Linked DNA regions of Alkalinema sp. FACHB-956. The protein of the gene in region 2 interacts with the protein of the main gene of each other region in a pairwise test. Links are inferred from orthologs where the notes say so. Each region holds a gene or a part of one and is shown on either strand. Other genes may lie near its edges.

The links.
Region 1: the proteins of ndk (region 2) and H6G21_RS12590 interact in binary tests that used the Escherichia coli proteins (3 or more experiments, as listed by UniProt). The link is inferred for Alkalinema sp. FACHB-956 from one-to-one orthologs.

Annotation. Positions count from the first base shown.
Region 1 is NZ_JACJRC010000009.1:188,440-196,506, reverse strand. The notes cover bases 344-3,093. They hold H6G21_RS12590 (5-formyltetrahydrofolate cyclo-ligase), read right to left. Parts: upstream 2,168-3,093; coding sequence 1,520-2,167; downstream 344-1,519. Other genes in these bases: H6G21_RS12585 (peptide ligase PGM1-related protein), read left to right, coding at 2,251-3,093; H6G21_RS12595 (2-phosphosulfolactate phosphatase family protein), read right to left, coding at 417-1,205. In the rest of the region: H6G21_RS12600 (hypothetical protein), read left to right, coding at 13-216; more of H6G21_RS12585, read left to right, coding at 3,094-3,813; H6G21_RS12580 (glycoside hydrolase family 9 protein), read right to left, coding at 3,919-6,672; H6G21_RS12575 (branched-chain amino acid ABC transporter permease), read left to right, coding at 7,428-8,067. UniProt on the Escherichia coli protein: Involved in the removal of 5-formyltetrahydrofolate.
Region 2 is NZ_JACJRC010000014.1:112,569-124,550, forward strand. What follows is about bases 8,452-11,400. They hold ndk (nucleoside-diphosphate kinase), read right to left. Parts: upstream 10,177-11,400; coding sequence 9,727-10,176; downstream 8,452-9,726. Other genes in these bases: H6G21_RS15695 (DUF475 domain-containing protein), read left to right, coding at 8,653-9,513; speA (biosynthetic arginine decarboxylase), read left to right, coding at 10,365-11,400. Also shown: H6G21_RS15655 (tetratricopeptide repeat protein), read left to right, coding at 1-490; H6G21_RS15660 (sodium:proton antiporter), read right to left, coding at 648-2,522; H6G21_RS15665 (MltA domain-containing protein), read right to left, coding at 2,533-3,894; H6G21_RS15670 (hypothetical protein), read right to left, coding at 3,918-4,169; H6G21_RS15675 (ATP-binding protein), read left to right, coding at 4,842-5,924; H6G21_RS15680 (hypothetical protein), read right to left, coding at 5,935-6,702; H6G21_RS15685 (hypothetical protein), read right to left, coding at 7,170-7,592; psaM (photosystem I reaction center subunit XII), read right to left, coding at 7,976-8,074; more of speA, read left to right, coding at 11,401-11,982. UniProt on the Escherichia coli protein: Major role in the synthesis of nucleoside triphosphates other than ATP. The ATP gamma phosphate is transferred to the NDP beta phosphate via a ping-pong mechanism, using a phosphorylated active-site intermediate.

The DNA.
Region 1 (8,067 bases), on a different replicon or contig from region 2:
TGACGCCAGGTCATGATGATTCATCGTAACATTGGCTACGACTGGCAATTCACGCCGGAAGAACGACAATTACTGCGGCAATATTATGATGCGAATGTATTGCTGGTGCAGTGTTTTAATAGTGATTGCTATGTAAGCCGTAATGTGCGGCTAGAGATTGAAGAAACAATATTACTGCCAATGGTAGAGCTTCATCAACACAAACTCGCCAGATAGAATCCTGAAGATTACAGTCCTGAGTTGGAGTCCAGCGAAAGTCCTGATGAATTGGATTTGCTGCTTCGCTGATGGCAAGGGTAGTGATTCAGCGATGCCCCTCACATCGGCACCGACCCCCTAAAAGGAGCCTAGGTTCCTTTTAGGGAGATTGCAGCCAATCAGTTTACGCAACCAATCAGTTTACACAGCCAATCAGTTTACGCAGACTGGGCAGACACCACCGATCGCGCCGCCACCGGGGCCACCAAAGTAGACTGGTTCACGAGAACCCCCACTTCCCGCTGAATCGGCAGGACATCTAAGGTATCCAGTGCAGAGCAGTATTGCAAATCTGCATGGCACTCCAACCGCAGCAGCCGTTGCCCATGGCTAGCTAGATGGAACAGCCCCAACAGGTTATCTTTCCACTGTTGATAGAGCGATACGGCTCCCACCAACTCATCATTACCGGCTAACTCATCTAAAGTGCAACCCAGTTTTTCCATCAAACCCACAGCGATCGCTCCGGCACACACGGTATCTTCCAGGGCGAAGGACCCTTCCCAACCGGCTCCCGTAATCCAAACCGTTTCTGGCTGAGTTTCCACGAGATAGTTCACAACCGCATGGCGATTGATTAAAGCCGCAGCCAACACCGTAGGACATTGCTCAATTTTTTGCAGAGCACGGGTTCCATTGGTGGTGCTGATGAACAGGCGACGCCCCTGCATCAGTTGTGGCGTGCAATCTAGGGGGGAATTGCCAAAATCGCAGCCCTCGACTTTGCTGCCGCCCCGCTCTCCTGCTCGCAGGCGCTTGGCAGGATCCCACTCAGCGCTAGTCTGCATCAATCGATTGAGATCACTGAAGACCTGTACTGCTTCTGCACCTACGCCCAAAGCGGTTGCGATCGTGGTTGTAGCTCTTAAAACATCGATCGCGATGGCACAGTCAGCAGTACAAGGAGAAGGAGTCAGTTCGGGAGTATGGTAAACAAATAGCTTCATTAGTTTGAACGGGATTTAGGGTGATTCGCCGTAGTGAGAGAGTTGCGTAACGATAAATTGGACGAGGAGGGCCAATTTCCCTTTCAGAATAATGGAAGACCGCCTCAGTAGATCGCCATCTTCTTCACTAGTCCGCATTGAATAGAATCAATACATGACTACACGATAGTAGATCTTGTTCGATGAAAGATCCCATAAATCCTAGTTTTCATCGGAATACTTGGGGCAGAGATCTTGCTTTCGCCGGACTTTACTTTTCTGAGAATTTCTTTTCTGAGAATTTCTTTTCTGAGAATTCTTGCACCAGAGTTCCTTTAGTCGGATCCGATTCTCAGCCTTGAGTCGAGGGTCATTTGTTGGGATTCTGTGCAAACCCCCTGAAGGGGCTGATCCCAGGCATCATGGGGCAGACGATCGCAGTAGCCAAAGTCAAAACAAATCCCGATCGCAGGGATCGATCGCCAGTCGGGCTGGCTGAACAGGCGATCGTAAAAGCCGCCCCCGTAGCCTAGCCGATAGCCCTGGGCATCGATGGCTAGACAGGGAACGAGGATGAGATCCACCTCAGAGGCGCATAATTGCGGACAGGTCGGATCGGGCTCCTGAATCCCAAAACGGCCTGAAACGAGGGGCTGTCCAGGCTGCCACAGATGCCACACCAAGCTTTGTCCCTGACAGCGGGGAAACCCAAAGCGACGAGCTGGGGTATGGCTTTCTGGGGGATAGCTTTCTGGGGGATAGCCTTGGGAATGGTCACAATTTTCCTGCCATAGCCAACGGAGATCCGGTTCCTGACGCACTGCAAAAAAGGCCAAAACCGTCTGGGCCGCTTGGAATTGGGGCGATCGTTGCACCTGCTGGCAAATTTGCTGGCTTCTCTGCTGCCAATCGGCTGGCGTCAGCGCTTGCCGTTGTTGAAGCAACTGTTGCCGAAGGGTGACTTTGGTTAATTCTGTTTGCATGTTTCGAGGATGGCCAAAATTTCACTTTACGATCGCGGGTAGAAACGATTGCCTATAGGACGCCTGTGGAGAATTGTGCTGCCATGATCAACTCGTTTGAGCTTATTCCCCCCCCCATTCCCTTCCAGGTTCTCCAGGCGCAGTTACGGGCAAGATGGCGCAATGTTCAAGAATTTGATAACGAAGCCGCCGATATCGTGGTGATTCCGTCCTTGAGCTTAGATCAACGCGAATTACTGAAAGTCGCAGGATTTCACCACTATGAGGAACGGTTACTGTTTTCCTTGATTCGGTTACGCAACCCCCGCACAAGGCTGATTTACCTCACCTCCCAACCCCTCCACCCCAGCATCATCGATTATTACCTACAGTTACTGCCGGGGATTCCCTTTTCCCATGCCCGCGATCGCTTGTTATTGCTCTCGACCTACGATGGATCGCTCAAATCCCTGACCCAGAAAATATTGGATCGACCTCGGTTACTGGAACGGATTCGCCAAGCGGTGAACAGCGATCGGGCCTACATGATCTGCTACAACGCCACGAACTTGGAGCGGGATCTGTCCGAGAAGCTGGGAATTCCGCTCTTTGCATCCGATCCCGCCCTGTTGGAATGGGGGACAAAAAGTGGCAGCCGTGCGGTCTTTGAAGCCAGTGGGATCCCCTTTCCTGATGGCAGTCCGCTCGTCCACAGTGCGGCGGAATTGGCGGAGGCGGCAGCGGATGTATGGGGCCGCAATCCGGAGGTGCAGCGCCTCGTGGTCAAGTTGAATGAAGGGTTTTCGGGGGAGGGCAATGCAATTTTAGACCTGCGGGGGTTGCAGGCCCATTCCCCCAGCGATCGTGTGGCGCAGATCCGCAACCAGTTACCGCACCTTCAGTTCGAAGCCGCCGGGGAACAGTGGGAGACCTATTGTCAGCAGGTTGAGGAACTGGGTGCGATCGCGGAGGTGTTTATCGAAGGGGAGGAGAAGTATTCGCCCAGTGTGCAGGCCCGGATTACGCCCTCGGGCGATGTGGAAATCCTGTCCACCCACGATCAAATTTTGGGTGGCCCCACGGGGCAAATGTATCTCGGCTGTCGCTTTCCGGCGGATGCAGCCTATCGGATGCAATTGCAGGCAATGGGAGAACGGGTCGGTGAGGTGCTAGCCCAGAAGGGGGTGTTGGAACGGTTTGGGGTGGATTTTGTTACGGTGCGGCAGGGGGATGAATGGAAAACCTGGGCGATCGAGATTAATTTGCGCAAGGGGGGCACCACCCATCCCTTCATGACCTTGAAGTTTTTAACCAATGGCTTCTACGACGGCACCACGGGGCTATTCCACAGTCGCCATCGCCAAGTCAAGTACTACATGGCCACGGATAATTTGCAAAGTCCGCAATATCGAGGCTTACTGCCCAATGATTTGATGGACATTGTGGCCAATCATCAATTGCACTTTGACACCAGTACCGAAACGGGAACGGTGTTCCATCTCATGGGCTGCCTATCGGAATTTGGCAAACTGGGCGTCACCAGCATTGGCGACTCTCCAGAGGAAGCGGAGGCCATTTATCGGCGGGTGGTGCAGGTGCTGGATCAGGAAACCTGCGGCGATCGATCGCCCTGCCAAGAACACTATTCCATGTACTGGCACCGTTAAGCAGTGTATTGGCACCATTAAGCAGTGGAACGCATAAAACTCCCCCATGGGGGATGCCGACGGGGGAGCCTGGGATTGACGGGAGTTTAGACGGAACCTTAGGACTTACACGGGATCCACACCAAAGACCTTAACCCCATTGTCATAGACCGTGATGTTACGGACTTTAATCGGCTGTCCCCCTGTTCCCGCAACGCCTTGGAATGACCAATCATTGCTGGAACTCCAAGCCAACGGACTATTGATGCGGAATCGCACTTCCTTCCGGAAGGTGGGTTTCCCGGCGGCATCATACCCCCCAGGGAAAATCTTGGTTCCCGTTAAATTCACATCTGCGTAGTAGATATTGTCACGGTACTGGCGAATTTGGCTGGTTACCGCTGCTTCCGCATAGGGAATCGTCACTGTTAAATTAGCAGGATTCACGCCATTATCCAAGGTGAAGTAATAGCGGAAAGACAGCTTATCCGTTACCTTGGCAGGCCAACTGGATTGGTTATTCACCCAAGCCTTAATTTCGACAAAATTACTGCCCGTTGCATTCACACTGGCTTCCACAAAGAACTGATCACTGCGGGTTTCCGGTGCTGGGAAACTGGCTAAAGGATTGCCCCCGTAAAGGCTATACAACCTTGCCAAGGCTCCTGTCAGTCCGGCATTGTAGTCGATCGCGACCTCGTTCGTCTGGTAGTTGGTCATATCTTCCGTAAAGCCGTCCTGCTGGTTTGGCCCCCCCAGCAATGCGCCATAGAGGATGTGGCGCGGTTTTGTGCTGGATGTGAACTGGTTCCAGCCCGCCCAAGGCCCGTTGGCGGTGGAATGGTGCACCGAGGTCATGGGATTGGCTCCAAAGCCCAGCATATAGCTGCGACCATAGGGATTGTCGCCCAAGGCGTAATTCACCTGCCGCACCGCAAAGTTCTCATAGCGTGATTTCACAGCCGTGTCAGACACTAAATCGCTGTAGGCCAAAGCAACAAAGGCTTGGGTCGTAGCATAGCGCAGGGAACCCCAGGCATCCCGCCAAGCCAAGCCACCGGGGGTGTAGGCGATGCGCTGACCGTTATAACCTACCGTCCAGTAATCCAAATAGTTTTGCACTTCCGTGCGATAGACCGTTTTATTGGTCAATTCCGCTAGCAATACCTTGGCTCCTTTATCCACCCATTGCCAGCTTTGCTCGGATGTATAATTTCCTCGAATCGATCCAGCCGCACCATCGTTGTAAATTTGTTCCGCCTGGGTGAGATAGCTATTGCCGTAGGCGTTGTTTTGAGCCAGTTTTGCCTTGTGTAACCAGGTTGCGCCCCAGAGCAATTCATCGTAGAAACTGACATCTTGGTAGGGCGATGACGTATCTCGACTCCCGTTGGGGGCAATCTGGGCGTTCATGCCACGATAGGTATTGGCAAAGTCAAACAGGCGTTCTGCTTTGCTGAGGAGTGTATTGGCATAGGTGGCGTTGCCATTTTGCCGGAAGACGATCGAGGCCGAAGCCAAGGCCGCCGCTGCCTGTCCCGCGATCGCGGAGTCGGGGGTTTGGATATTAATTTTGTAGGAGGGGCGATCGGTCACTTCATGGATGACTTCCGCAGGCACCCAGTTTTGGTGATCATCACGACGACCGCTGCCCATACTGCCGACTTGGGTGTAGAACTCGTACTGCCCCGGCGTGTCGTTGGTAAAGGCTTTCAGTAGGTAATCCGTAGCCCATTGAATATCACTGAGTAAAAAGGAGGACTGTCCGGTTGTCTGATAGGCCGTTGGCGTTTCCAGCCAGCCCCAGGACAACATCGCAGCAGAATAGGCGATCGTGCGGCTGAATTTAATGCGATCGCCCGCATCGTAGAAGCCGCCGGTCAGATCCCGCCCGACATCGGAACCGTCCAGCAAGGCTGAATCTCCCCGCCACTCAACGCGATTATTACTCGGCAAACGGCCCGATCGTTGGGCATCGTAGAAATAAATCGACTTTTGTAACGCTTCCCCGTAGTTGAACCGTCCCGGAGTCACCGTGGGAATATTGACTGAAAACGTGCCCAAGGTCCCTGCGGCGGCCCAATTACCATTGATGTCCCGTACCTGATTGGCTTGTAGCGCGATCGTGTAGGTGCCGTTATCTATGCTGTCCCAACTGCCCCCCGGTGGGGTAATCCGGTAAGTCACGGTGCGGGGAGTACCGTTAGTCGTACTGTTGACGGCATCGCGAGTGGCCAGTTGGCTGTATCCATTCGGCCCTGTGACGCGGATGTCGCTACTATCTAAACTACTAACGTCAATACCAGCGTTATCGCTGTAGGTTACGGTGAAGGTATAGCCATTGGCAGTGGCGGTTGTAATGTTGGTGACCGCTGCGGTGGCCGTGGGTACGATCGTATCTGTAACAGGAACGGTGTTGAACAGTTGCGCCTGGGGAATAATTTGCTTGGCTAGACTAGCGCTAGACCAAGCCAGTCTAGCCACCGCACTACCACCATTTTCGTAGTATTCCAGCCGAATGTTATATTTCTGTCCCGCTTGCAGGGCGATCGTTCCTCTATATTCCGTGGCGCTTTGGTTTTTCCAGCCATTGATTAACTGCTGGCCATTCACCCACAACCGAATGCCATCATCTCCCGTTGTGTAAAAGGTGTAGGTTTCCGAATGGAGCGCTTGGACTTGTCCCGTCCAACGCACGGAAAAGGTATCTGCCCCGATCGTTGATGCGGGGGCTCCCGAACCCCAATTGAAATTCACTGTTGCATCCGTTCGGGTCAGTTTCAAATTGGTAAAGTCGGAATTATCGTAATAGTCGGCTTTGAGGCCCGTGCCGCCCCCTAAACTCAGGGACGACGATGTTACCGATGCGGTGGATAGCATGGCCGAATCTCCTTACACAAGTAGCAGAAAGAACATGGGGCAATCTGCGAGCAATGCGCAGCACAGAATGGCTCAGCACAAAGTGGCTCAGCAGCAATGTCTTACGCAGGCTCAGCAATGTCTTAGTACGTAGGCTCAGTACACAGGCTCAGTACGCAGGCTCAGCAAATCATTACGATTCAGCACCGAATGACGAGTTAGCGTGAGTAGAAAAGATTCAGCACAGAATGGATGGTCTTAGCACAGATACAGTTTCAGCACAGATGCAGTTTCAGCACAGATGCAGTTTCAGCACAGATGCAGTTTCAGCACAGATGCAGTTTCAGCACAGATGCAGTTTCAGCACAGATGCAGTTTCAGCACAGAATGGATAGTCAATTGGTAATCCAACGACAACGAGCACAGAAAGCAACAGGAAACAACTGACCGATCAAAGATGACCGATCAGGGATCACTGGCCATCAATGACGGGTCACTCATCACTAGTCACTGATTACTAATCATGATTGACTTATCACTTAGGTATCCCAAATTTTCCGTCAAATACCGGATTTTCTTTTTAAAGAAATATTAAAGCACTGGCGGTAATTACGGGCATCAGGGGGGATCCACTCAGCAAATCCCCTGAGACTAATCTTGCCAAGCCCTACTCCAGTAAGCGATCGCCTCACTCCGCAACCGCCCCAGCCCCTTTCCAAAGGTGCAGGATTCAGAGACAATCAAGGGCGATATCCTCCTTCATTCGGTGCTTGGCAATGGAGCAACTGGTTCAACCGATCGTCAATGGCCTGTCCCTCGGCAGCATCATGGCACTGTCTGCGGTGGGACTGACCCTGACCTATGGCATTTTGCGGCTCTCCAACTTTGCCCATGGGGATTTAATGACCCTTGCTGCTTACTTAACCTTTTTGTTCAATAGCTTGGGGTTGAATATCTGGTTGGCCATGGGCTTGTCTACGATCGTGGTGATGGGGTTTGCCCTGCTGACGGACAAATTTCTCTGGGCACCCATGCGTAAACAACGGACAACGCCCACCACGCTAATCATTATTTCGATCGGGCTTGCCTTGGCCATTCGCAATACGGTGATTATGGTGTGGGGTGCGAGTCCGCAAAATTATGACCTGCCTGTGGCGGAGACGCTCAATTTTGCTGGGGTGCGGGTGCCGTTTAACAGTTTGTTGGTGATGGGAATGGCGATCGCGGCGATCGGGGGATTGCACTACCTGTTGCAAAATACCAAAATCGGTAAAGCAATGCGGGCGGTGGCTGATGATATCGATCTGGCTCGCGTGACGGGGATTAAGGTCGATCGGGTGATTCTGTGGACTTGGGTGATTGCCGCAGGGCTGACGGCAGTTTCCGGCAGTATGCTGGGGCTGATTGAAAAAATCA
Region 2 (11,982 bases):
GCTTGTCATCCTGGTGGTGGCGGGCGTGTTCGTGTTACTTCAGGTCATCAAAACACGCAAACTCGAAAAAGCCTTGTCCCGTTTGCAAAGCAAATTAGCCCAAGGCAAGGGAACGGCTCAAGAGCACTACGAACTCGGAAGTATTTATCTCGATAAGCGATTATTTGCCCAGGCGGTAACCCAGCTCCAAAAGGCAATTAAAGCCAATCAGCTAGAAGGCCAAGACCTTGCTGCTGTCTGTAATGCCTTGGGATATGCCTACTTTGCTCAGGAACAATACGATTTGTCTATCCGCACCTATAAGGATGCGCTGAAGGCCTATGAGGAATATCCCACGGCCTGGAATAACCTAGGCCACGCCTACGAGCGCAAAAACTTGGATAACAAAGCGCTGGAAGCCTACGAGCAAGCGTTAACCTACGAGCCCAAGAATGAGACTGCTCAGCGGCGTTTGACTTCGCTGAAGAAACGGATGGTACCCTCTGCCTAAACCAGTTCTCGATCCAGACCTGCTGCCCCGTTGTGTTTGCCTAAGATGCCCATCGGGTGTTGGGATTGCAGTTAAGCTTGAAGTCAAGGCTGCAATCCTAGCAATGCGCTCCCAGAACGGCCTAGAACCCCAAAAGGACTGGAACCGTCAAGGGAAGTTAAGCCGATTGGATACTCCCTTCCACGTCCGGTAGTTTTTCCACCATGAGGCGAGGTTGGGTGGCACCTGAGAGGCGTTTGAGTAATTTAGGGCGGGGATCGTGCAACAAGTAAGTGATGCGATCGCCCACCTTAAACTCCAGTTCCGCAGGGATGACTTGCAGACAGGCTTTGCGATCGAGCAGGAGAGGCAGCAATTCTCCTTGGCCAATCAACTTCAGTAGCCGCAGCCGTTGCCCCTCGAAATCGCCTTCGTGGAGGATAGTTTCGCCTAAACGAACGGCATCGTTTTGCAGGTACTCATTCCAAGTTTTCAAGGATGCCTGGGTTGAAAAGGCTTGGCTGACCTGACCATTGGCGGTTGTGCCCTCGCGGGGAAAGACCGCTAAAACCCGGGGGGGCTGAAATTCCTCCGCTGCCCGTTGTGCCAATACAGCATTGACTTCACCATTGTCGGTCATGGCTAAAAAAGTCCCGATCGCCGCTAGCCCCGCTTCTTCCAACACTGCGGTATCCAAGGCTGTGCTGGTTAAGAGTTTCAGATTCTCCTGCGGAGGGAAGAGCGTCGGATCCGGGGCTGTATCAATTACAGTGACAGTTTCTCCCCGTTCTAGAAAAAATCGAGCCAACAATGCACTGAGGGGATGACTACCCACAATGACCGCGCCTGTCACTTCCTGAGACGTGATCCCCAACAGCTTCGCGATTGGTTGAGCGGTGAGGGACTGCAAAAATACAGTGAGGATGATGGTCAAAAATACTAAGGCTTTGACCGAGTCCCCCCCATTAATCCCCCCTTGGGTCAGCAGGATGGAAAATAGGGAGGCCACAGACGCCGAAACAATTCCCCGAGGGGCAATCCAGGACATAAACAATTTTTGCCGCCAGTTCAGGTCATCCTGCCAGGTGCAGAGCCAAATGCCGATCGGACGGACAATAAACATCAGCGCCAACACGGTGAAGACGCCGCCCCAACCCAGGGCAAAGACCCCCGCGATCGATAAATCGGCTGACAGTAGAATAAATAAGACTGAAACAGACAGCACCGTAAGCTGGCTTTTGAAGCGTTTGAGCAGTCTTTCCTGGGGTACCTCTAAGGCCCGCAAGACGATCCCTGAAGTCACCGCTGCCATCAGGCCCGCTTCACTCCGCAGCAACTGGGCTAACCCAAACCAGCCCCAGACCCCTGCTAAAACCACTAGGGTTTTGAGTTCCTCTGATAAAAAGGTTGCTTGCTTGAGGAGAACCCCCATCAGCCAGCCTCCAGAGACCCCGATCGCCGCTCCAATCCCCACCCGCAGCAGTAAATCATTCAAAACCACCAAGGGCTCTGGATTGCCGCCGCTTAGCACCACATTCAGCACCACGACGGACAGGATCGCCCCGACGGGATCAATTAAGACCCCTTCCCCTTCCAGCAATGTAGACACCTGGCGATCGACTTCCACCTGTTTCAGGAGCGAGTTAATCACCGTCGGCCCAGTCACTACGACCAGTGAGGCATAGAGAAAAGAAATCGACCAAGGAAACTCGCCCAGCCAGTGAGCCGCCATGCCTCCCCCCAGGAGGGTAATGAGAGTCCCCAAGGTGACTAAATTCCGCAGGCTGCTGGAAACCCGATCGATATCCTGCAATCGCAGGTTAAACCCCCCTTCGAACAGGATGATGGCGACTAGCAACGCAACAATCACCTCTAGGCCATCCCCGAGGCTGCTGGGGTGAATGATGCTAAGCCCACTCGGCCCGAGGGCGATCCCAAAGAGCAGTAAGAGAACAATCCCTGGAATTTTGAGAAATTCTGCCAGTACCTGAGCGCTAATCCCTGCGAGGACTGTAAAGATGATTTGCAGGGTTAGCTGGAGCGGGGTACTCATAGTCTCCAGTTTATCGTCCTTTGCGATCGTCTTTGAGCAGAAGATAGTAAAGCTTGCCGGTCGAGTGAATCAGTCCGGCCCGATCGCGCGCCCCATCTCCCGTACCCATAAAAATATCCACCCGCCCTGGGCCGATAATCGCCCCACCCGTATCTTGATCCAGGACAAATCGACTCACAGATTCTTGTTGTAGTTTCGCGTTCGGCAATTGCGTTTGGATAATCGCCAGCGCGCCGGGGGGCATCAACTTTTTATCGGTCGCGATCGATCGTTCTGCCGTCACTGGAACGCCAAGGCTGCCCAAGGCGGGGGATCCCTCTGTGTTTTTGAAAAAGACGAATCGTTGGTTCCGGGGCAGATACTCATCCAGGGCCTCCGGGCGTTGCTGAAAGTATGCAACCACCTTAGGGAGACTGAGTTCTTCGAGCTTCAGTTTGCCGTCCTTGACCAATTCACGCCCAATGCCCACGTAGGGGTGCTGGGTATGGCCGGCATAGCCGATCGTCATCTTCGAGCCATCGGCAAAGCGCAGTTGGGCTGATCCCTGCACTTGGATTAAAAACGCATCTAGGCGATCTCTCAGCCACACCAATTCTGAGCCTTTCAACAAACCCTTGCTACCTTGTAGTCCATCCTTCCCTTCTAGTTCAGCGCGGCTGGGGTGGGGCTTGGGCCATTGGGCAAAGGTGCGCGGGCGTTGATAAATCGGATACCGAAATTCTGCTGTGGGGGTACGGCTTGCGGGATAGACAGGTTCAAAGTACCCCGTAAAATCGACGGTGCCCTGACCATCCTTGCCTACGGTGGTGTAGAACTCAAATTCTTTGCGGACACTGGCTTGCAGTTGTTGTGGCGTCTCGGCGGCCAGTAACAACGCGCGGAAACGTTGGAGACTCCGCTTGACCCGATCGCGCGTAATTCCTGGAATCCGAAGCCGCAAATAGTCTGCCGCTGAGGCATCGGACTGGAGATAGCGCAAACTGTGATCGATCGATCGGATTAATCCAGGCACCTGACTCATGATTGGCTTTTCCGCCAGTAGAGAATCCAGACTCGCTTCCGCAGGGACCTCTTGTGTCCGACGGAGCGGAACTGGGCTAGGCGCTGGCGTCATTGTCGGTTTGGGAGACGCTGTCGGTTTAGGAGACGCTGTGGTCTTGGGAGACGCTGTCGGTCGGGACGATCCAAGGGAGGAATGATTTCCAGCGGGAAGGGACGATGGATACGTCGTAGGTGCGGGAGAGGGCTGGGGAGCCGTTTGGGCGAGGAGACTCCATGGACTGAGGGCAGGGGCGATCGTGAGCCCTCCCAGGATTGCTAGGATGCGACATCCCTGGCTGCGTTGCTTCTTATAGCTCTGACGCTGACTCACTTCCCCTGCCCTCAGTGGTTGAATTAATAGCGATCGACACTACCGGAGAACACAGGTTCTACCCGGATACCCAAAATGCAACTGGGGCGAACGACCATGTATTCCCCTTGGATGTTTTTAATCGGCACTTGAATAAATTCGGTGGAAGTGGACTTGGGAACGAGGTCAGTGCTGTACCACTTCTGAAAGTCTTGGATGGAGGGAAAACGAACTTCCTCTCGATGTCCCCCTTCCATCAGCAGATGAACTGCGTATTCGCTCGGCGTTCTAGGCATAGCTGCTTCTCATAACCTATCGAACATCATTATGGGCTGGATTGGCACGGAAGTAACGGATAACCTAATCGATCCGGACGAATAGGCGTGGCGATGATCGCTGTCAACCGTGCATTTAAGGAACTGACAAAGATTCAAACGCGCGATCGTTCAATGCCGTGGGGGTGGGTGAAAGGCACAAAATTTTCTGAAGGAAGTCCCCTGATTAAAAGTGATCTACGTCACAACAGGCTTTCGCTGAGATCACATTAGTAGAACCGATTAGATCACGTCCGCATAATGGCTTGAGTCACTTCAGCAAGATAACGGGATTCCCTATTAATCAGGTTCCTTCGTGGTTTTAACGGATTACGTCTGTTATCAAGGCGGATAAGCTAGTGCACAAGTGGTTAAGTCACACCACCAAGTGATCTAGATCACACAAACGCAAAAATAATGCAATTGGGGGTTGGGAGCCTGGTGCCAGTCTGTGTTCCTCCCTGAAGTTCTTGATATTGACCCACTCCCATTGTGTTTTTTGTGTTGTTTATTGTTTCGTTTGTTGATGTCCTTGTGGGTTAGCTATCTACGTTGGGTTAGCTAGCCGCACTGTGGCCAGTTCCTGTTCCCTACTGTTTGTGTCTTGTCATCTGTTTGTGTCTGTGTTCCCTCAATCCACCAGAGGTGTCAATCATGACTGAATCTGGGAAGCACCCTTTTTTTCAACTCACATCCATGCCTATCCGAGATCACAGAGGGTATCCTCCTGCCCTTGTCATCCGAGAAACAGCCACCGATCGCAACAGCTCTCCCCTGTGCGGTTTGGAGGCCACTCCCCCTGAGGCTCCCTCACCGAATTCTGGATCCTTGCCTGATACTTGCTCTAGAAGTGCAGGCTGTTGCAGTGCATCTGCTGACCTGATCCATCAAGAAAAAATGTCCAGCACCAGTCAGGTGGTTGCGGGGATCTCCCATGAAATTAACAATCCAGTGAATTTCATTGCCGGTAATTTAAAGTATGCCGAGGATTATGTCAGTCAATTGATTGACTTGATTGAATGCTATCGCCATCACTATCCTGAGCCTGTACCTGAAATCCAAGCGCGCTTGGACGATCTAGATCTCGACTTCGTTGTTGCTGATATCCAGAAGTTACAAACTTCTATGCGGGTTGGAGCCGATCGCATGAGCCAAGTGGTACAGTCGCTCCGTACCTTTTCCCGCCAAGACGAAACTGAATGGAAGGCAACGGATCTCCATGCGGGCCTAGATAGTACGATCATGCTGCTCCAACATCGGCTGGCGGCCCAGTATGAACGTCCAGCGATTCGGCTGGTCAAAGCCTACGGCGAAATTCCTGCGGTGCCATGCTGTGCCAGTGAACTCAATCAAGCTTTTATGCACCTGCTGTGTAACGCGATCGAGGCGATCGAACAGGTGTTGAATACCGCAGAATCCGCTCCAATGGCAGATTACGACCCAGAAATTCGCATTCGAACCCATCTGGACAGTAATGGCGCTGTGTCTATCTGCATTACCGACAATGGTTGTGGGATTCCCGCCGAGGCTCAGACCCAGATTTTTAATCCCTTTTGGACAACCAAGCCTGCGGGGAAAGGCAGTGGGATGGGACTTGCTATTAGCCAACAAATTGTCACCGAACGACATCGGGGGACTTTAAAGTACCAATTTAGGCCCAACCAAGGTACCCAGTTCATCATCACACTCCCGATCGCTCAGCTATCAGCGCAGAGCGACTCAGAACCCGCTCATTAGAACCCGCTCACTAGAACAAACTAAATTGCTGTAACTGAGCCTCGATCGCCTTGGGTAGGAATTTACGCAACTGCGCTTTGTCTTTAAACATCAAGCGGTTGTTCAAAGAGATATCGAAGGGGAACTGGCCTGGCATATCAGGTCGTTCCATCTGAGTCAGTAAAATTTGCTCCGATCGCTTACTTTGAAGGGCATAACCCACTTCCACACAAACCTTAGGACTGGGAATCAACAGGGGTGGTGTGGCCGTATCAATCTGCGAGATCGAAGTTCCATCCGCAATGAACAGCAAGCTTTGGCGAATCGATCGCATCAGTGAACTGTTAAGGCGCACTGGGCCATCGCTCAGCCGATGGGATTCCTTGAGCGTCAGGGTAATGCGGGATTTGCGATTAATGGTTTCTAGAAGGGCGTTGAGTTCATCCCGCAGAAGCTGGCTGGATTCTGGAAATTCCTGCTGATAGCAAAGAAAAATCGTAGGTTCCAGTCCTGCCATCACTTCTCGCTTTGTGAAGTAAATTTCATGGCTACTCAGGTCAATGTTGGCGATCGCGTAGCCTCCACTGCCTTCGATGTAAAACTCAACCGCTTCTCCTTCCAAATAGCGCTGAAACCAAACTGCGTTTTTCACCTCCGCTGCATCATCCAAGAAATCGGCCCGCAGTCCTGACTTCAGCAAACTATTTTTACTAAGGCGCAAATCATGGGGCCGCTTTTCTAGCTGCTTAATGGGTTCGTATTCCTGGAGATACCAAGCTTTGAGGGCAATAATCGCCATTGATTTATGTCTCTTAGAAGTAAAGTGGCGGGTGCAAAGAGGGGATCGGACAGGACTGCTACGGCAGGAATCGTTGGATCACAGGTTAGATCACAGGTCGCATCACAGGTGGTATCACAGGTGAGTTAGGTGATTCTGTTTGGTCATTGTATATAGGCTTGCTCAAATCGCACAGATATATTATAAGTACAAATATATTATAGGTGCAGGCGTATTATTCAGCCGTTGCAACTCGGGATGACTCTCAAAAAAAAACTCCCCATCTCTCCATCAAGTTCATTGGGAGAATGGGGAACCTAACTTCTATTTACTGATGAAGATTCACTAATGCAAAACGGAGCCACTGATAAAGCTGGATCAACCTTTGTAAGTGTCACTAGTGTAAGTGTCACTGGCAGCACTTGTTTAGATTGAGCCACCCAATGCTTGCTCTTGGACAGACCCTTGTGGCAGACAATGAGGACGCCCTACTCAGGGTTGCTGGCTGTCTTCTGCGGTTCTAAATCAGCCCGATCGTCAAAGACAACCACCTTTTCAGTGGGATCCACTAAGTGAGTTTGTTCCTGAAGAATTGCTTTGGTCTCGTTGGGATCAAAGGTTCGGCTGAATTGGGCTTGTAGTTGGGCGACTCGCGTTTCCGTGGATTTCAATTCCGCCTGAACTTCCTGGAGCTTGGCTTGCTGGACGCTGCGATAGGGAAGTAACTGAAATAAGGATGTAATCGCAACTGCCGAGATCCCAACATTCACTGATAGCTTAATCAGCGTCTCTGCTGCCATCAAGCGGTACATCCGCTGTTGCTGCCGTTGTCGAGCTTGAGGGTTAGGACGACGGGCGCGATCGGGCGATCGCCGAGGAGAGGGTTGAGATAATTGGTGCAGTGCGCTCATAAACCAAACAAATTCCTTTCAGGTAAGCAGACGACTTTCAGGCTGGATGCACTTTTATGGAGAACCTGAACCCCTCAGGATCCCTGCAATCGCCCCAGCTGATCATCCGAGTAGATGCATAGATGTCTGACTAGAAAATCAAATTCTTTCGGTCAAATCATCCGTATATCCACTCAACTTGCTGGTCGTTACAAGCAAGGGAACAAAAAACCTGTCTCGATAGTTTAGCCTAGTTCTTCCAAAATGATCGCCCAAGTTTGAGGGTGAAATTTTGCGAAAATCGACGACTAAATTACCGAGACAGGAGAAAAAGTATCAATCAACCTAGAACGCTGAAAAAATCAGTGATTACACCAATTTTTGCTGTCCTGTGGTGAATGATTTTAGTTTTTATAGAGTTCAGTAGAGAGGCGGAATGCCAAGATACCGGGGATCAAGGCAATGAACAGTGCCATCAATACTTGAGATTCAGACATTGCTATAACTCCTTATCAGGATTGGGATAATTCCTCACAGTTGATTAAACCCTAAGGGTTAGGGTCAGGGGAAAGTGTTTGTAACAAAAGGCAAAACTTAGGGGAAGCCAACCCAATATATTCCGGTGAGAGGGGCCAGTTTGACCGAGTCCCTTCGAGCCTAAGAAGAAGGGCATTTTGAAGAATTCACTCTATCTCCGAGACTGGCCTAGGATCGTCCGCGTCATGGTCGAGCCTGGGAGAATGTTAAGCTGTAGGGACAATACTAAGCTGTAGGGACAATAATCCGTTGATCCCTACTACGTTGATCCCTGTTGATCCCGCAACATTATGATCCCGCAATCGTTGGAAGTATGAGTGGGAAGTATGGCTAAGAAGTATGACTAAAAAGTTGCTGCTAGGTACTTTGACTAGATAAGTTTTACTAGGCAAGACAAGTTTTACTAGGCAAGACAGGTGTTCTAGGCAAGGAAGGTGGCAAGATGAAGAGGCAAAGCCTCCCCTTGGGCGGGATCAACTCCCTGTCACTGGCACTTGGCTAATCCTATCTAAAACGTATAATCCTGTAGGTCAAAGAGCGGGCAATGTTGGATTTTTTAGACTTTCCGTCGCATTTTAGTTTGCAAACACTAGCTTTACTACCCGTGTTGGTGGTGTTGGAAGCGGTTCTGTCTGCTGATAATGCGATCGCGCTTGCGGCTCTGACCCAAGGATTGCAGGATCCAAAGTTGGAACGTCGTGCCCTGAACATTGGTCTAATTTTGGCCTATGTGTTGCGGATGAGTTTGATTTTGGTGGCATCCCAGGTGGTGAACCAGTGGCAATTTGAACTGGCAGGGGCGCTGTATCTGTTGTGGTTGGTCTACCAATTTTTCACGTCCCCAGAGGATGAAGAGGGTGAGCACCATGGGCCACGCTTCCAAAATCTTTGGCAAGCGATCCCCGTGATTGCTTTTACGGATTTAGCCTTTTCCCTGGATAGCGTGACTACCGCGATCGCCGTTGCGCAAGATACTTGGGTGATTCTGCTGGGAGGTACGATCGGGATCATTGCCCTGCGCTTCATGGCGGGATTATTTATCAAGTGGCTGGAAGAATATACCCATCTGGAAAATGCAGGTTACATCACCGTAGCCTTTGTGGGGATTCGCCTATTGCTGCGGGTGGTGAATGACAGTTTAGTTCCCCCGGAATGGATTATGGTTGCCGCGATCGCAGTGCTATTCGCCTGGGGATTTTCGGAGAAAAAGCATCCAGCCCATGGAGATTTGCAGCCGTCAGTCACAGAGGCTGGATCTACAGGGGGATCTACGGGAAATGTATCTACGGAGAGTTTGCCTGGGGAAGGTCTTGCTAAGGATCTGGCTCAAGGGCTGCCCAATCCTGAAATTGAAAAGGTTGCGATCCCCGGTGGAACGGAGAAGGAACCTTCGGAAACTTCTTAGGGGGCAAGCGATCGCTTTCAGTTCGATCAGATTGTCTGCTTTAGCAAAAAAGCGATCGCGAAAACCGCGATCGCTTTTTGTTTGTAGGCCAATAGCGGTTGTATGCTAACAGCCCAGACTGTTAGTCAAAGACCACTAGTCAAAGACCACTAGTCAAAGACCACTAGTCAAAGACCACTAGTCAAAGACCACTAGTCAAAGGCCGTCATTCATCTATTCATACAACCAAGGCGAAATGGTAGGTGTCCAGGAAACCAGTTCTTCTTCCTTAAACCACAGGGCGATTTCCCGCTGAGCGGTTTCGATCGCGTCGGAACCGTGGATGATGTTACGGCCAATGTTGACCCCAAAGTCCCCACGAAGGGTACCCGGTTCAGCCGTCAAGGGGTTGGTGGCACCAATGATCTTCCGAGCCGCTGCAACAACGCCATCCCCTTCCAACACGATCGCTACGATCGGGCCAGAGGTGATGAATTCGACTAAGCCTGCAAAGAAGGGGCGCTCTCTGTGCACATCATAGTGACTTTCTGCCAGTTCCTTGCTGACGCTCATCAGCTTGAGCCCAACGAGCTTAAATCCTTTTTTTTCAAAGCGACCGATAATTTCCGACACGAGGCCGCGTTGTACGCCATCGGGTTTAACCGCGACAAATGTTCTTTCCATCTGCGTCTCCCAAGCAATTGAAGGAATCAATTATTTCCTAAAACAGATTAGCAGCTTGAGTGGGAAGGGATCAGGATTAACCCAGATTTTCCGTGGTCTTAAATCAACTTAGTTGGATACAGTGACGCCCAAGTCAAATGCGATAGACTGATTGGTTCAACGGGTCGTTTAGGGCAGAAGGAATAACCATGACAGGATTTGCGGCATCCTCCACTGAACCACAGGAACTGACAGAACAGGCGACTCAGCCACTGTCTCAATCGACCGTGTCTCAATCGACCGTGTCTCAACCGACCGTGTCTCAACCGAGTGCTCAAACTAGTTCCCCGTCCATGGCTCAACCTGTGGCTCTCTCCACTTCGCTAAAGTCCCACCCATCTGTGCCAGAACCGCAACTCCCAACAAATGCAGAGGCTTGGACGATCGAAGACAGTGAGGAACTCTATCGAATCCAGGGCTGGGGAGAGCCGTATTTTTCGATTAATGCCGCTGGCCATGTGGTGGTGTCGCCCAAGGGAATGCGGGGGGGATCGCTGGACTTATTTGACTTGGTTAATTCCTTACAGCAGCGGAATTTGGAATTGCCTTTACTCATTCGCTTTTCTGACATTTTGGAAGATCGAATTGAGCGACTCAACGGCTGCTTTGCTAAGGCGATCGCCCGGTATAGCTATCCCGGTGTGTACAAAGGTGTGTTTCCGGTGAAGTGCAACCAACAGCGCCACCTAGTGGAAACGTTGGTGAAGTATGGCAAGCCCTATCAATTTGGCCTGGAAGCGGGATCCAAGCCGGAACTCTTAATTGCCTTGGCTTCCTTGAATACGCCGGGAGCTTTGGTGATCTGTAACGGTTATAAGGATCGGGAATATATCGAAACCGCTATCTTGGCGCAAAAGCTGGGTAAAACGGCCATTATCGTGCTGGAACAGTTGGAAGAAGTGGCCTGCGTAATTGAAGCTAGCCACAGGCTGGGGATCAAGCCGATCGTCGGCGTGCGGGCCAAACTGAGTGCGAAGGGGATTGGGCGTTGGGGCACCTCGGCGGGCGATCGGGCCAAATTTGGCTTAACGATCCCGGAAGTGTTAACCGCCGTGGAACAGTTGCGGGAAGCGGGGTTACTGGAATCGTTGCAACTGCTGCATTTCCACATTGGCTCCCAGATTTCAGCGATTAGTGTCCTGAAGGAAGCCTTTCGGGAAGCGGGGCAGATCTATGTGGAACTGGCGCGTTTGGGGGCACCAATGCGTTACATCGATGTGGGCGGTGGCCTCGGGGTGGATTACGACGGCTCCAAGACGAACTTCCACGCCTCCAAAAACTACAACATGCAGAACTATGCCAATGACGTAGTGGCGGCCATGAAGGATGCCTGCACCCAAGCGAATATTCCAGTTCCAACGATCGTCAGTGAAAGTGGCCGTGCGATCGCCTCCCATCAATCGGTACTGGTGTTTGATGTGCTGGGATCCAGTGATGCTCCGGGCATGGACGTTGTCGATCCGGTGCAAGAAAGTGAACATTTAATCGTTCGCAACTTGTTTGAAACCTACGAATCCATTTCCCTAGACAACTTGCAAGAAGCCTACAACGACGCCACCCAGTTCAAAGAAGAGGCGGTGAGTCTGTTTGGCTTTGGCTACCTCAGTTTGCCGGAACGGGCGCGGGCGGAACGGCTGTATTGGTCCTGCTGTCATAAGATTCAAACTCTGATGCACCAGTTGGAGTTTGTGCCGGAGGAGTTGGAAGACCTGGAAAAAATTATGGCTTCCATCTACTACATCAATCTGTCTGTGTTCCAATCGGCCC